One region of the Streptomyces sp. NPDC001219 genome, then DNA from elsewhere that is predicted to be linked to it. Evidence: riboswitches for the same ligand, from Rfam matches in the RefSeq annotation. Region 1 holds a riboswitch; each other region holds the start of a gene.
The links. Region 1 has a riboswitch for cyclic di-AMP ahead of ACWC9R_RS30060 (M23 family metallopeptidase). Riboswitches for the same ligand answer to the same signal wherever they lie in the genome.
Positions count from the first base shown of each region.

Region 2: it holds a riboswitch for cyclic di-AMP, as region 1 does, so the genes downstream of both, ACWC9R_RS28810 (M23 family metallopeptidase) here and ACWC9R_RS30060 (M23 family metallopeptidase) in region 1, are expected to answer to the same signal.
Region 3: it holds a riboswitch for cyclic di-AMP, as region 1 does, so the genes downstream of both, ACWC9R_RS23205 (transglycosylase family protein) here and ACWC9R_RS30060 (M23 family metallopeptidase) in region 1, are expected to answer to the same signal.
Region 4: it holds a riboswitch for cyclic di-AMP, as region 1 does, so the genes downstream of both, ACWC9R_RS26935 (C40 family peptidase) here and ACWC9R_RS30060 (M23 family metallopeptidase) in region 1, are expected to answer to the same signal.

Region 1 is NZ_JBSFJF010000064.1:34,135-36,325, forward strand. It holds gene ACWC9R_RS30055 (DUF2332 family protein) at 1-807, opposite strand, end outside; cyclic di-AMP (ydaO/yuaA leader) riboswitch at 1,093-1,248, shown strand; gene ACWC9R_RS30060 (M23 family metallopeptidase) at 1,260-2,191, shown strand, end outside.
Region 2 is NZ_JBSFJF010000058.1:18,963-21,153, reverse strand. It holds gene ACWC9R_RS28815 (M16 family metallopeptidase) at 1-934, shown strand, start outside; cyclic di-AMP (ydaO/yuaA leader) riboswitch at 1,160-1,315, shown strand; gene ACWC9R_RS28810 (M23 family metallopeptidase) at 1,328-2,116, shown strand.
Region 3 is NZ_JBSFJF010000038.1:12,830-15,020, reverse strand. It holds gene eno (phosphopyruvate hydratase) at 1-396, opposite strand, end outside; gene ACWC9R_RS23205 (transglycosylase family protein) at 733-1,386, opposite strand; cyclic di-AMP (ydaO/yuaA leader) riboswitch at 1,394-1,564, opposite strand; gene ACWC9R_RS23200 (transglycosylase family protein) at 1,816-2,191, opposite strand, start outside.
Region 4 is NZ_JBSFJF010000050.1:31,445-33,635, forward strand. It holds gene ACWC9R_RS26925 (LysE family translocator) at 1-50, shown strand, start outside; gene ACWC9R_RS26930 (hypothetical protein) at 83-547, opposite strand; gene ACWC9R_RS26935 (C40 family peptidase) at 604-1,077, opposite strand; cyclic di-AMP (ydaO/yuaA leader) riboswitch at 1,082-1,265, opposite strand; gene ACWC9R_RS26940 (hypothetical protein) at 1,556-1,864, opposite strand; gene ACWC9R_RS26945 (ATP-dependent Clp protease proteolytic subunit) at 1,871-2,191, opposite strand, start outside.

The DNA.
Region 1 (2,191 bases):
CAGCTCGTCGATCAGGTCGCCGCGCACCATCCGTGGCCGCGGCGCCGCCCGTACCGCTTCGACGGCCGCCGACAGCCGTGCCGCCCGCTCCTCGTCGCCCGGCCGGACGAGCGCCCGCAGCCAGCGCAGATCGTCCGGTTCGGCCACCGGGTCGAGCGGGTCGAGGCCGATGCCGGCCCGCCAGACGATCTCCGGCAGCCGTTCGGGAAGTTCGCCGGCCGCCCCGCCCGTACGGCAGGTGAACACCAGCGGGCTCTCCGGTGCGCCCAGCTCGGCCCGGAGGGCGCCCGCGTGGTGGCCCTCCCCGTACGCGTCCGCGTCCTCGTAGCGGTAGCGATAGCGGTCGGGGTGCAGACACAGTCCGGCGGACGCGCCCACCTCCAGCAGCGCCAGCGGCTGCGGCAGCCGGGCGAGCAGCGGCAGCAGGGTGGCGCAGTGGGCCGGTTCGTCGGTCCGGGCGGCGCGCTGCATGATCACCGCGCGTACCTCGTCCCAGTGCCGGATCGTCCACTCGCGCCAGCGCCCGTACGCCGACTCGCCGCGCGGGCCCGATTCGGCGTGCGGGCCGTCGAGATAACGGACGGCGGCGAGCAGGAGGTCCGGCTGCTGCTTGTCGCCGGCCGGCAGCGACCCGGACAGCAGATCGCAGAGCTCCGCGTCCTGGCTGATCCGCGCGCTCAGCTCCTCGTGCGCCGCCGACCGGTCCCGGGCCTCCCGCCAGGAGAACTCCCGGTACCGCTCCGCCACTCCCCACGCGTTACCGGCAGCACGCCCGGCGTGCCCGGTGTTCCCGACGTTGACGACCATGATCCGACGTTACGCTCTCACCCTCCGTGACCGAGGGGCGCCCCTCCGCATAACGACTGGTGCACAATCCGCCGGAGATCGTTTAGCGGCGCGCGGCCAACTCGCCCGGTTTACGGCCGGGGTGGCCGAAAACGTCCCTGCAACCGAGGCGTGTTGCACCGACAAGGATTCGTGGGAACGCTTGGAATTCGGTCGCCATCTCTATTACTGTCCGATAACGCAGCGCGGTCGTCCCAGCCGTCGCAAGAGGCGGCACCGCGCGCCGACGCCGAATCCCGCACGCGCTTTTCACGCACCCCCAAGCACTTCGAACTGCACCAAGGGAACCGGGGAACCAACTTCCTTGGGGTGAATCGGACGCCCTCCGCCAGCGGGCGTCCGTAGGAGACCTTCCTGCTCCGAACCCGTCAGCTAACCCGGTAGGCGAGAAGGAAGGAAAGGAGTGCGCCCCCGTGGCGTCCAACAGGCCTGCCCCCGAGTCCCCGTCCGGCTACGAGCTCGACGACCGAGGTGCTTTCCCGGGCCCCGGCGCCGGTGATGACGGCGGACCGTGGGAGGAGTGGAATCCCACCGAGGAATCCACCCGTTCCGTCCGCGGCAAACACCGGGTGGCCAAGCAGCGCGGCGGACTTTCCCGGAGCGGCACCGTCCTCGGTGTCGGCGTCATCGCCGCGGTCGGTGCGAGCGGAATGGCCTCGGCCGAGGACCGTCCGCCGGTGCCGATCTCGATGCCCGACGTCGGCGGCATGGCCGACGACCTCTCCGAGAAGCTGCCGGACGCGAAGTCGCTGCCCGGTATCGGCGAGCTGATATCCGACGACGACTCCACCACCGCGTCCGCCGCGGCCGCCTCGGCTCCCGTCGACGGCGTGGCGCCCGCCGGGCCGCTCACCCGGACCACGCACGCGAGCGCGGACACCAGCGGTGACACGGGCGCCGGTGAGGCGCTGCGCAGCCGCATCCTCCAGCAGGCCGACGCGCAGCAGGACGCCGCCGAGCAGGAGGCCCGTGACGCAGCCGAGAAGGCCGCGGTCGAGCAGGCCGCCACGGAAGCCGCTGACCGACAGAAGTCGGCCGAAAAGGCCGCAGCAGCCAAGAAGGCGGCCGAGATGGAGGCCCAGCGCAAGGCGGAGGAAGCGGCCCGGCAGAAGGCGGAGGCCGAACGCCTCGCCAAACTGGCGAAGAGCTTCATCGCCCCGGTGTCCTCCTACACGCTCACCGCCAGCTTCGGCCAGGCAGGCGACCGCTGGGCCGCCGACCACACCGGACAGGACTTCGCCGCGCCGACCGGCACCCCCGTCAAGGCGGTGCACTCCGGCACCATCACCCAGGCCGGCTGGGCCGGCTCGTACGGCTACCGCATCGTCCTCACCCTCGACGACGG
Region 2 (2,191 bases), on a different contig from region 1:
CAACCCGGCCCGCCGTGCCGCGATGGCGCTCTCCAAGGATCTGTTCCCGGCCACCGCCCGCATGTCGCGGCCCCGGCAGGGCACCGAGGAGACCGTCGCCCGTATCGACGCCGCGGCCGTCCGCGCCTTCTACGACGCCCATGTACGGCCTGCCACGGCCACCGCCGTGATCGTCGGTGACTTCACCGGTGTCGACCTCGCCGCCGCGCTCGCCGACACCCTCGGCGCCTGGACCGGCTCCACGGCCGAGCCGCTGAAGGCCGCGCCGATCGTCGCCGACGACACCGGCCGGGTGGTGATCGTCGACCGCCCCGGCGCCGTCCAGACGCAGCTGCTCATCGGCCGTATCGGCGCCGACCGGCACGACCGGGTGTGGCCCGCGCAGGTCCTCGGCACGTACTGCCTGGGCGGCACCCTCACCTCCCGCCTGGACCGCGTGCTGCGGGAGGAGAAGGGCTACACCTACGGGGTGCGCGCCTTCGGCCAGGTGCTCCGCTCCACCGCCCCCTCCTCCCCGGAGGGGTCCACGGGCGCCGCGCTGCTCGCCATCAGCGGCTCGGTCGACACCGGCTCCACCGTCCCGGCGCTCGAGGACCTGTGGAAGGTGCTGCGCACCCTCGCGGCAGAGGGGCTCACGGACGAGGAGCGGGATGTCGCCGTGCAGAACCTCGTCGGGGTCGCGCCGCTGAAGTACGAGACCGCTGCGGCCGTCGCGGGCACCCTCGCCGACCAGGTGGAGCAGCAGCTCCCGGACGACTTCCAGGCGCAGTTGTACGCCCGCCTCGCGGAGACCGGCACGGTCGAGGCCACCGCGGCGGCGGTCAACGCCTTCCCCGTGGACCGGCTGGTGACGGTCCTGGTGGGCGACGCAGCACAGATCGCCGAGCCGGTCAAGGGGCTGGGTATCGGTGAGGTGACCGTCGTCGGCGGCTAGTCCCTGCCGTTGGTCCCCGCCGTGTGACGGAAGGTCACATGTCGACGAGGCGGCTCCCGTGACGCACGAGTGTCACGGGAGCCGCCGTATGTCCGGTTTATCTCCGTCGGTGCTCCCGTTCTTGTGGCATCCCGCACAAAAAACCGGTTCTGTTTGCCGATTGAAAGTTGCCCCGTTTAGCGTCGGTCCGGCTGTTCGTCACAAGTCCGCCACAACAGTGGCACCGGGCAGTCATCGCCGAGTCCCCGTACGGCGCGAGCCAGGGGAGCCGGGGACCCATACGTCCCGTGGGGTGAATCGGGCTCCTCTCCGAGGAGGCCGTAGGAGACCTTCCTGCTCCGAACCCGTCAGCTAACCCGGTAGGCGAGAAGGAGGGAAAGGACAAGCCAGCACATGGCGTTCATCCGTGCCACCGGGAAGCACCGCCGCACGAGCCGTCCCGTCCGGACGACCCGCAACATCGCCGGCATAGCCACCATCGCGGCCGGCGGTGTGGTTGCCTCCGTGGCCTCGCCGGCGCTGGCCGCGACGGACGAGTCACGCGTCCACGACACCGGACTCCAGCAGGCCGTCGTACTGGGTGACGAGCTGGCCAACCGGGTCGCCGCGCAGCAGGCCGACGCCGAGGTCGCCGCGGCGAAGGCGAAGGCCGAGGCCGTCGCCAAGCGGCAGGCCGACGAGGCCAAGCGGCGCGCCGAGGCCGCGAAGAAGAAGGCCAAGGCAGCCCACGAGGCCAAGGTGCGGGCGGCCCGCGACGCGGAGCGCAAGCGCCTCAACGCCTTCGTCGCCCCCGTTGGCGACTCCTATGTCTCCACCGCCTACAAGGCGTCCAGCGGCCTGTGGTCCTCCGGCAGCCACACCGGCATCGACTTCCACGCCGCCTCCGGCACCAGCGTCCACGCGGTCGGCTCGGGCACCGTCGTCGAGGCCGGCTGGGGCGGCTCGTACGGCAACAACATCGTGATCAAGATGAACGACGGCACGTACACCCAGTACGGCCACCTGTCGTCGCTCGGTGTCTCGGTCGGCCAGAAGGTCACCCCCGGCGAGCAGATCGGCCTCTCCGGCGCCACCGGCAACGTCACCGGCCCGCACCTGCACTTCGAGGCCCGCACCGGCGCCGACTACGGCTCGGACATCGACCCGGTCGCCTACCTCCGCGGGCACGGCGTCAACGTCTGACCCCTGCCCCGCTGCTGGCGCGCCCCCTACGGGCCGCACGCCGTGCACCTTTCCCGAGCCCCGGCCCCACGGCCG
Region 3 (2,191 bases), on a different contig from region 1:
GCGGAACAGCGGGAGGTCGCTGGCCTCGGAGGCGGCGTGCGCGACGGCGAGGGAGACGCCGAGGATGGCGTTGGCGCCGAGCGAGCCCTTGTTGTCGGTGGCGTCCAGGTCGAACATGGCCTGGTCGATCAGCCGCTGCTCGGTCGCGTCGTAGCCGACGAGCTCCGGGCCGATCTGCTCGATGACGGCCAGGACGGCCTTCTCCACGCCCTTGCCGAGGTAACGGTTCGGGTCGCCGTCGCGGAGCTCGATGGCCTCGAAGGCGCCGGTGGAGGCGCCGGACGGCACGGCGGCACGGCCGGTGCTGCCGTCGTCGAGGCCGACCTCGACCTCGACCGTGGGATTACCTCGCGAGTCGAGAATTTCGCGGGCTACGACGACGTCGATCGACGGCACGTTGTCTCCTTCGTGGGTGTCTGGCGTTCTGCGCATGAGCCTAACGGCCCCGGAGGTGTCCGTCGGTGCTTGGCCCGCTCCGTGGGACGGAAGACCCCGGAATACTTACCGAAGGCCCAGTTCACGGGACCTTTCGGCACATTGTTCGCCGAACGGGGAAAGCCGCGGGACGGCGCCGGTCGGCGGGGCGCCGGCGGCGGGCGCTCCGGGCGCGGGGGCCGGGATGCGAGAAGCCCCGCCACGGCGCGTCGGGGGGAAGTGCGCGCCGTGGCGGGGCTGGTCTCACGGAGGAAGGGGGTCCGCCGCTCGAACCCCGGAGTCCGCTGGGCGGGTGGCTCAGACGGTGAGCTGCTGGCCGGGGATGATCAGGTTCGGGTTGCCGCCGATGACCGACTTGTTCGCCTTGTAGACGGACTTCCAGTCGGCGCCGTGGGCCTTGGCGATCTTGGCGAGGGTGTCGCCCGCCTTGACGGTGTAGTTGCCGTGGCCGGTGGACTTGCGCTCGGCGGACCGCGAGGCACGGTCCTCGGACGGGGCCTTCTTGGGCTCGGGCTTGGCCGACTCCTGCTTCGGCGCGGACTTGGTCTGCGCGGAGGTGTCGACGTCGGCGGCGGGGCCACCGGCGGTCAGATTGCCCGCACCGGCGCAGGACCAGGCGCCCGGGCCCTGGATGGCGAGGAGCTTCTCGGCGGCGGCTATCTGCTGGGACTTGCTGGCGAGGTCGGCGCGCGGCGCGAACTTGGTGCCACCGGCGGCGGCCCAGCTGGAGTTGGAGAACTGCAGGCCACCGTAGTAGCCGTTACCGGTGTTGATCGACCAGTTGCCGCCGGACTCGCACTGGGCGACCTTGTCCCAGGTGGCGACGGAGGCGGCGGAGGCGGAGGTGGCGCCCATCATCGGGACGGCCACGGCGGCACCGGCGACACCGGCGAGGGTGGCGACGCGGACGGCCTTGGAGGGACGACGGTGCTTGCCCTTGAAGATCAGCATGGTTCGTTCGTTTCCTCACCGACGCCTACGAGGTGAGCTGTCGGGTTCGGACTGATGAGTCGCCCGGCCGGGTGCGCGGAACGCACCTGGCTTCACCCCAAGCCGGTTGACCCGTTTTCACGGGCGGGGCCGGCACAAATCCTGGGTCCCCCGCTCCTGCCTTCGGCGCTTGCGCGTCAAGTGCCTTCGACCACCGGCAGGACTCGGCGTGTGATCGAAGGGCCCGCTTTGGCGAGCGGTCCTGACGTTAAGCAGTAATCCCCTTGGGGTTCAAACCCCACCATCTGAACCAAGTTGACCGTTTTTGATCAGGGCTTGGAGGCGTTTTCGCAGGTGGGGCCCGGTATGCCGGGGTTGGGTACACCGGGCCCCTCCGGAGTCAACGAGACCCTTGTCTCACTTTCCCAAAAGAGGGCGAAGGGAGGCGAACTACCCTGCGTTCCGCCCGAGATCGAGCCGCTGGCCGGGCTGGATCAGGTCCGCGTCGGAGCCGATGACGCCCTCGTTGCGGTCGTAGAGCGTGGACCAGCCGCCGGACAGCCGGTGGGCCGCGGCGATGGCTGACAGGCTGTCACCCGGGCGCACCGTGTAGTCCCCGTCGGCCGCCGGGCCCGTACGGTGCGCGTCGTCGCCGCGCGAGGCGTGCCGGCCGCCGGCGGACCGCCCGGCGTCACCGTCCCCGGCGTCCTCGCCGTCCGCCCCACCGCGGTGCTTGCCCTTGCCGGGCACCTCACGCGGGGTGCCGGTGCCGTCCGTACGGCTGCCGTCCCCGGACGGGTCGGCGGAAGGGTCGTCGGACGGGTCG
Region 4 (2,191 bases), on a different contig from region 1:
TGCTCACGGGGCTGGGCGGCATACTGCTCGTCGAGCTCGTACTGGCCTGACGGACGGGCGCCGGTCCGGGCGCGGCCACGGATCAGTCGCGGCCGCCGTACGGGACCATCCAGCGGCCGCCCACCCCGCGGCCGATGACCAGGGTCCCGCCGTCGGCGGTGGTCCATGCCCGTACGCCGTCACGGTGCCGCAGCGCCCTGGTGATCCGCGGATGGCCGCGGTCCACCGTCTCCACCAGCTCCAACAGGGGAGGACCGGGGAGGGGTTCGGCGACGGCCGGCATGTCGAGGCTGCCGGCCTCGCGGCCCAGCCGCTCGGCCAGCGCGGTGAGAAAGGGCGGGCCGAGCGGCGCGGCGAGGTCGCCGGGGGCCGTCCGCTCCCGCACCCACGCGGGCTCCACGTCCGCGAACACCACGGCATGGCAGGTGAAGGACACCACTCCGGCGTCCCGCGGTGACGGCGGGGGCAGCACCGTCACCGATCCGTCCGCGGGCGGGAAGCTTCCGCGCGCCGCGGCCGTCAGCAGTGTGCTCAGTGGCGACGCCACCCCGCCAAGTTAGCTGAGCCCACTGACAATTGATCACATGTAAGACGACCTGCGGATCAGCCCACGCGCCCGTACGAGACCGTGCGGCTCCAGATCCGCTCCAGCCGCACCACGCTCCCGGCCTTGGGCGCGTGCCACATCCGGCCCCGGCCCGCGTAGATGCCGACGTGGTAAATGCCGCCCGCGGAACGGAAGAAGACCAGGTCGCCGCGTCGCCGCAGGGAGGCCGGGATGTGCAGGGTGCGGCCGTACTGGGCGGCGGCGGTGCGGGGCAGGGCCCGTCCGGCCCGCCGGAACGAGTACAGCGTCAGCCCTGAACAGTCGAAGGCGTGCGGCCCTTGGGCGCCGTACCGGTAGGGAGCCCCGCTCTTGGAGGCCGCGACCCGCAGCGCGTGGGCGGACACGGACGTGGCTTCGGCGTTCCCGGCCGCTCCTGGGGCGAGGGTTGTCCCGCCCAGGGTGGCCAGCGTCAGAGCGGTGACGGTGCCGGCACGTGCCAGCAGATTCGGCGTCTGCATGCGCACAGTCATGCGCAAACCCTTCGTCAGCCGCCTGCGAAGGAAGACCTGTCGGGTTCGGGCAGGCGAAGATGCCCGGCCATGCGTACGGCTTCACCCCAAGGAGCCCGGCCGTAAGGCCCGGACCCCGTCGTGCTCGGGTCCTCCGCTCCCGCCGGTCCACCACGTCGACCTGACATCCGGGACGGCGGCGGGATTAGGCGCCCGTCCGGACCGCCCCGTCGCTGTGGCGGGGTCTTGCCGTCGAAGGGATCGTCACGCACCCGGCACCCGAATTCCGAGCTGAAAATGCCGTATGTGAGATGGGTCACATTTCGCCTGAATGGTTAGATTTGTTCCGTCAAGTGCCGTGGCGCGGGGTGTCGCACTCCCTGGACCAGCGGCGAAACATCAAAGGTCCCAGGAATTGTGTTCGCCCCGCGCAATTCGTCGCCTCCTCACATCGGGCCCGGACGCTACGCCGTATGCGCAGCCCGGTGCGCGTGTCGGGTCAGTGGTCGGCGGGTGGTGGCACCGTCACGAGTCCGGCCCGGCGCTCACCGTCCAGGACGCGCAGCGCCCGGGCCAAGGTCTCGCCGTGCAGCTCCTTTTCACCCCGCTGGTGCATCAGTGTCAACGCGTCGCGCAGGCCGGCGGCCTTGGTGACCAGCGCCTGGGCGGCCCGCAGTCCGGTGTACGTGCCGCCGCCACGGGCCGGGTTGATCCTGCCCAGCAGGTCGAGCACCTCCAGATAATGGTCGATCAGCTCGCCCTCGGCGCGTGTCAGGGCGGGCAGCGGTGGCAGTTCCGGCGGCAGCATCCGGGCTCACCGTGCGCCGAGTTGGGGAACGGACTGCTTGCGCTCCCGGGTGAGCCCGTCGATCAGCCCGTACTCCTGGGCGGCCGGGGCGTCGAAGATCTTGTCGCGCTCGATGTCGGCGGCGATCCGTTCCCGGGGCTGCCCGGTGTGCTCCGCGAGCATGCGCTCCAGCATGTCGCGGGTGCGCAGCAGCTCCTCCGCCTCGATCTGCAGATCGGTGGCCTGGCCCTGGACGGGCTCGCTGAGCGACGGCTGGTGGATCAGGATGCGGGCGCCGGGCAGGGCCAGTCGCTTGCCGGGGGTGCCGGCGGCCAGCAGCACCGCGGC